One region of the Streptomyces sp. NPDC093065 genome, then DNA from elsewhere that is predicted to be linked to it. Evidence: riboswitches for the same ligand, from Rfam matches in the RefSeq annotation. Region 1 holds a riboswitch; the other holds the start of a gene.
The links. A riboswitch is a leader RNA that binds a small molecule or an ion and turns the genes downstream of it on or off. The one in region 1 is predicted to bind thiamine pyrophosphate.
Positions count from the first base shown of each region.

Region 2: it holds a riboswitch for thiamine pyrophosphate, as region 1 does, so the genes downstream of both, thiC (phosphomethylpyrimidine synthase ThiC) here and ACIQFU_RS19045 (thiamine ABC transporter substrate binding subunit) in region 1, are expected to answer to the same signal.

Region 1 covers NZ_JBIVPJ010000010.1:60,127-63,404, reverse strand. The annotation lists gene rlmN (23S rRNA (adenine(2503)-C(2))-methyltransferase RlmN) at 1-541, shown strand, start outside; TPP riboswitch at 592-697, shown strand; gene ACIQFU_RS19045 (thiamine ABC transporter substrate binding subunit) at 777-1,871, shown strand; gene ACIQFU_RS19040 (ABC transporter permease) at 1,847-3,278, shown strand, end outside.
Region 2 covers NZ_JBIVPJ010000032.1:17,984-21,261, forward strand. The annotation lists gene ACIQFU_RS35495 (YibE/F family protein) at 1-1,421, opposite strand, end outside; TPP riboswitch at 1,493-1,682, shown strand; gene thiC (phosphomethylpyrimidine synthase ThiC) at 1,675-3,278, shown strand, end outside.

The sequences.
Region 1 (3,278 bases):
CTACAACCGCGTCGTCGGCTCCATCCGCCGCCTCACCGACCCCGAGCCGGACGGTCTCGGGCTCTCCCAGCGCGGCATCACCGTCTCCACGGTCGGCCTCGTCCCGGCGATCCACCGCTTCACCGGCGAGGGCTTCAAGTGCCGCCTCGCCATCTCCCTGCACGCCCCCGACGACGAGCTGCGCGACACCCTCGTCCCCGTCAACACGCGGTGGAAGGTGCGCGAGGTGCTGGACGCCGGGTTCGAGTACGCGGCGAAGTCCGGGCGCCGGCTGTCCATCGAGTACGCCCTGATCCGCGACATCAACGACCAGGCCTGGCGCGGTGACCGTCTCGGGCGGCTGCTCAAGGGCAGGCCCGTGCACGTCAACCTGATCCCGCTCAACCCCACCCCCGGCTCCAAGTGGACCGCGTCCCGGCCCGAGGACGAGAAGGCGTTCGTCGAGGCGATCGCGGCGCACGGTGTGCCGGTGACGATCCGGGACACCCGTGGGCAGGAGATCGACGGGGCGTGTGGTCAGCTCGCCGCGAGCGAGCGGTAACCTGGCCGGCGGCAGTACCGGAAGTACATCGTCATAGCCATCACATCTTCATATTCCGACAGGGGAGCGCCACAGCGCTGAGAGTGCGGCACCGGCCGCAGACCCTCCGAACCTGGCCCAGGTCATTCTGGGTAGGGAGATCGGTCACCACTCGAGCTGTTGCGCCCTGCCCGGGACCCTCGCCAGGGGTTCCGGGCAGGGCCGCGTCTTCTCCTGGTCACCCAGGAGGAATTCAGTGAGCATCACCAAGAAGGTCAGTGTCCTGGCCCTCGGGCTCGGCATGGTCGGCACGCTGGCCGCCTGCGGATCGTCGTCCGACGACGCCGGCGGGGGCAGCGGCTCCGGCGGCTCCAAGACCGTGACCCTCGTCAGCCACGACTCGTGGGCCGCGTCCAAGGACGTCATCGCGGCCTTCGAGAAGGAGTCGGGCTACAAGGTCAAGGTCCTGGAGGACGGCGACGCCGGGCAGGCCGTCAACAAGGCCGTCCTCACCAAGGACAACCCGCAGGGCGACGTCTTCTTCGGCGTCGACAACACCCTGCTCTCCCGCGCCCTCGACAACGGCCTGTTCCAGCCGTACGAGGCGAAGGGCGCCGACCAGGTCCTGCCCGAGTACCGGGCCGACCAGGACAAGCACCGGGTCACGCCCGTCGACACCGGCGACATCTGCGTCAACTACGACAAGGCGTACTTCGACAAGCACGGGCTGACCCCGCCCAAGTCCTACGACGACCTCGCCAAACCCGAGTACGAGAATCTCCTCGTCACCGAGAACGCGGGCAGCTCCTCGCCGGGTCTCGGCTTCCTGCTCGGCACTGCCGCCAAGTACGGCGACGGGGGCTGGGAGGGCTACTGGAAGAAGCTCAAGGCGAACGGCGTCAAGGTCGTCGACAGCTGGGAGCAGGCGTACAACGAGGAGTTCTCCGGCTCGTCCGGCGGCAAGAAGGCGGGAGGCGACCGCCCGCTCGTCGTCTCCTACGCCTCCTCCCCGCCCGCCGAGGTCATCTACGCCGACCCGCAGCCGAAGACCGCGCCGACCGGCGTCGCCGACGGCACCTGCTTCCGGCAGGTCGAGTACGCGGGCCTGCTCAGCAACGCCAGGAACCCCGAGGGCGGCAAGGCCCTCCTCGACTTCCTGCTGGGCAGGACCTTCCAGGAGGACATGCCGCTGAACATGTTCGTCTACCCGGTGCGGGAGGGCGCGAAGATTCCCGAGGCGTTCACGAAGTTCGGGCCGCAGGCCAAGGACCCCGAGACCCTGGCCCCCGCGAAGATCGCCGACAACCGTGACCAGTGGGTCAAGTCGTGGACCTCGCTCGTACTGAAGTGAGCCGAGCAGGCGAGCAGGCGGTGAAGCGGACGCGGAGCGCGCGCGGGAGCGCGGTGCGGCTCGGCCTCATGGCCGTGCCCGTCGCGTTCTTCGCGGTGTTCTTCGCCTACCCCGTCGCCGCCATCGTCGCGCGCGGCCTCGAGATCGACGGGGTCTGGCAGCTCGGCCGGATCGGGGACGTGCTCGCGCAGTCCGACGTGCGGCACGTCCTGTGGTTCACCACCTGGCAGGCGCTGGCGTCCACCGCGCTCACGCTGCTGATCGCGCTGCCCGGCGCGTACGTCTTCGCCCGCTTCGACTTCCCCGGCAAGCAGGTGCTGCGGGCCGTGGTGACCGTCCCGTTCGTGCTGCCGACGGTCGTCGTCGGCACGGCGTTCCTGGCCCTGGTCGGGCGCGGCGGGCTGCTGGACGAGCTGTGGGGCCTGCGCCTGGACACCACGGTGTGGGCGATCCTGCTCGCGCACGTCTTCTTCAACTACGCCGTGGTCGTCCGCACCGTCGGCGGCCTCTGGGCGCAGCTCGACCCGCGGCAGGAGGAGGCCGCTCGGATGCTCGGCGCCTCGCGGCTGCGGGCCTGGCGGCAGGTGACGCTGCCCGCGCTGGCGCCCGCCGTGGCCGCCGCCGCGCTGATGGTCTTCCTGTTCACCTTCACCTCCTTCGGCGTCGTCCAGATCCTCGGCGGGCCCACCTTCTCCACCCTGGAGGTGGAGATCTACCGCCAGACCTCCCAGGTCTTCGACCTGTCCACGGCCGCCGTGCTGACGCTGATCCAGTTCGCCGCCGTCGCCGCCGTCCTCGCCGTACACGCCTGGACGGTGCGGCGGCGCGAGACGGCCCTGCGGCTCGTGGACGCGGCCACGACCGCGCGCCGGCCGCGCGGAGCCGGGCAGTGCACGCTGCTCGCCGGGGTCCTGGCCGTCATCGTCGTCCTGCTGGTGCTGCCGCTCGCGGTGCTGGTCCAGCGGTCGCTGGGCGCGTCCGGCTTCGGCTACTACCGGGCGCTGACCCGCGAGGACGGCGGCACCTTCCTCGTCCCGCCGATCGAGGCGATCGGCAACTCCCTCCAGTACGCCGTCGCCGCCACCGCCATCGCCGTGGTGATCGGCGCGCTGGCCGCGACCGCCCTCACCCGGCGCGACGCGGGCCGCTTCGTGCGCGGCTTCGACGCGCTTCTGATGCTGCCGCTCGGGGTGTCGGCCGTGACGGTCGGCTTCGGTTTCCTGATCGCGCTGGACGAGCCCCCGCTGGATCTCAGATCCTCCTGGATCCTGGTGCCGCTCGCGCAGGCACTGGTGGGCGTCCCCTTCGTCGTACGGACCATGCTGCCGGTGCTGCGGGCGGTGGACGGGCGGCTGCGGGAGGCGGCGGCGGTACTCGGCGCGTCGCCCTGGCGGGTGTGGCGCGAAG
Region 2 (3,278 bases), on a different contig from region 1:
AGCCCGATCGAGCCGACCAGCGTACGCACGATCTCCTCCGCCACCAGTTCACTGTTGGCGACCGTCCCCACGCCGCTCTGCGCGATCGAGAACAGCAGCAGCAGGGGCAGCGCGGCGCCCGCGTAGGCGAGGACCAGCGTGTTCACGACCGAGGCGATGTGGTCGCGGCCGATGCGGATGCCCGCGCGGTACAGGCCGCGCCAGCCCATCGTCGGGTTGGCCTCGTGCAGTTCCCAGACCGCCGACGTCTGGGTGACCGTCACGTCGTCGAGGACACCGAGCGAACCGATGATGACCCCGGCGAGCAGCAGACCGCTCATGTCGATGGACGGGTACAGGCCGTGGATGAGACCCGTGTTGTCGTCCGTGTTGCCGGTGAGTGCGGCCCAGCCGATGAACAGCGATCCCAGCACGCCGATCAGCAGCAACGAGATCAGGGTGCCGAGCACTGCCACGGAGGTCCGGGCCGACAGTCCATGACACAGATACAGGGCGATCAGCATGATGGCGCTGGATCCGACCACCACCACGACCAGGGGGTTCGAGCCCTGCAGGATCGCGGGCAGGATGAAGAAGTTCAGCAGCAGGAAGCTGATGGCCAGCGAGACCAGCGCCATCAGGCCGCGCAGTCGTCCGACGACCACGACGGCGAGGGCGAAGATGCCGGCGAGCAGCGCCAAGGGGAGCCGGCGGTTGATGTCGGTCACCGAGTACTGCAGGTCCTTGGGCGCGGAGGGCTCGTAGGCGACCACCACCTTCTGCCCCTCGTGCAACTGCCGTGACTGGTCCGGCTGGACGATCTCGTCGAACGTACGGCCCTTGTCGTCGCCGGTGTCGACGCGGACGGTGGCCCGCTTGCACTCGCCCGTCGCCTGCTGCACCGCGGAGGAACCCTCGGCGGTGGACGTGTCGCCGGTGGGGGTGGCGCCCGAGCCGTTGACCGACTGGCAGCTCAGTTCGACCACCTTGGTGACGGTGGCCTGCTGTGTCTGCCGGTCGAAGCCGACGCCGGTGCGCTCGTGGGGCGGCGCACCGCCCGGCCACAGCACCGCGAGCCCGATCACCACGGCCGCGGCGAAGGGGATCAGGATCGCCGCGATGACCTTGCGCAGGTGCCGGGAGACGGGTGCCGCGGGCCCGTGACTGTGCGAGTGCCCGTGCCCGTGTCCGCCTCCCGATCCGTGTCCGCCGCCGGCGTCGTGTCCCCCACTCCCCGCTCCGTGCCCGTGGCCTGCCCCGTGTCCGTCCCCCGGACCGGGGCCCTGGCCCGCAGCGTGTCCGTGATCGGCCTCAGGTCTGCCGTCGCTCGCGCCGTGAGTGACGACGGGGACATGGCCGGTGGTACGACCGTCGCCCTCTGCGGCGTTCGGTCCGCGGCGGGGGCGGCGCGGCGGAAAGGAGGGGTGCTGCGGTGTGGTCACCGCCCGATCATCGCAAGAACGAGGGGGGCCCTCTGTTCACCGCGCCCGAATGGGCGCTAGCGTGGAGGCACCTTTGTACACGCGGGAGCTCGGAGCACCGGGCTGAGAGGGCGCTGACCTCCGTCCCAGCGATGTTTCACGGGAAACGTCACCGAAGTCGAGTGACGTATCCCACGAAACACCGTCGGACGGAAGCCGCTGCGTCGACCGCCGAACCTGTTACCGGGTAATGCCGGCGTAGGGAGTAGGTCTCATGACCATCAAGGACGCACGCACGCCTGCCTCCACGCAGAACTCCGCCCAGGCGGACACCGCGGACACCGAGAACGCGAACACCGAGAGCGCGGAGGCCGGGAAGTCCATCGGCTGGCACAAGGCGTACGTCGAGGGCTCGCGCCCCGATCTGCGGGTGCCGGTCCGTCAGGTGCACCTCACCAACGGGCAGTCGGTCACGCTGTACGACACCTCGGGCCCGTACACCGATCCACTCGTCGACACCGATGTCCGCAGGGGACTGGCCCCGCTGCGGGAGAACTGGATCATCGCCCGCGGCGACACCGAGGAGTACGCGGGCCGTCCCGTCCGTCCCGAGGACGACGGAGTCAAGCACACCTCGCCGCGCGGCGGCCTGCGCAACCTGGACGCCGTCTTCCCAGGCCGCCCGCGCCAGCCGCGCCGGAGCCGGAACGGGGTCGCGGTGACGCAGCTCGCGTACGCGCGACGGGGCGAGATCACCCCGGAGATGGAGTACGTGGCCGTCCGGGAGAACGTCTCACCGGAAGTGGTCCGCGAGGAGATCGCCGCGGGACGTGCCGTACTGCCCGCCAACGTCAACCATCCCGAGATCGAGCCGATGATCATCGGCAAGCGGTTCCTGGTGAAGGTCAACGCCAACATCGGTAACTCGGCGGTGACGTCCTCCATCGAGGAGGAGGTGGAGAAGATGACCTGGGCGACCCGGTGGGGCGCCGACACGGTCATGGACCTTTCCACCGGCCGCAACATCCACACCACGCGCGAGTGGGTCCTGCGCAACTCTCCCGTTCCCATCGGAACCGTGCCGCTCTACCAGGCCCTGGAGAAGGTCGACGGCCGGGCCGAGGAGCTGAGCTGGGAGATTTACAAGGACACCGTGATCGAACAGGCCGAGCAGGGCGTGGACTACATGACGGTCCACGCGGGAGTGCGCCTTCCGTACGTCCCGCTGACCGCGAACCGCAAGACCGGCATCGTCTCGCGCGGCGGCTCGATCATGGCGGCGTGGTGCCTGGCGCACCACAGGGAGTCGTTCCTGTACGAGAACTTCGAGGAACTCTGCGAGATCCTCGCCGCCTACGACGTCACGTACTCCCTCGGCGACGGCCTGCGGCCCGGATCGATCGCGGACGCCAACGACGAGGCGCAGTTCGCCGAGTTGCGCACTCTCGGGGAACTCAACCGGATCGCCAAGCGTTGCAACGTACAGACCATGATCGAAGGCCCGGGACACGTTCCGATGCACAAGATCAAGGAGAACATCGACCTTCAGCAGGAGATCTGCGATGAAGCTCCGTTCTATACCCTCGGCCCGCTGACGACGGACGTCGCGCCGGCGTACGACCACATCACCTCCGGCATCGGTGCCGCGATGATCGCCTGGTGGGGCACGGCCATGCTCTGCTACGTCACGCCCAAGGAACACCTGGGGCTGCCCAACCGTGACGACGTCAAGACCGGCGTCATCACCTACAAGATCGCCGCCCATGCCGCCGACCTCGCCAAGGGTCACCCAGGTGCGCAGGAGTGGGACGACGCGCTGTCGGACGCCCGGTTCGAGTTTCGGTGGGAGGACCAGTTCAACCTGGCCCTCGACCCGGA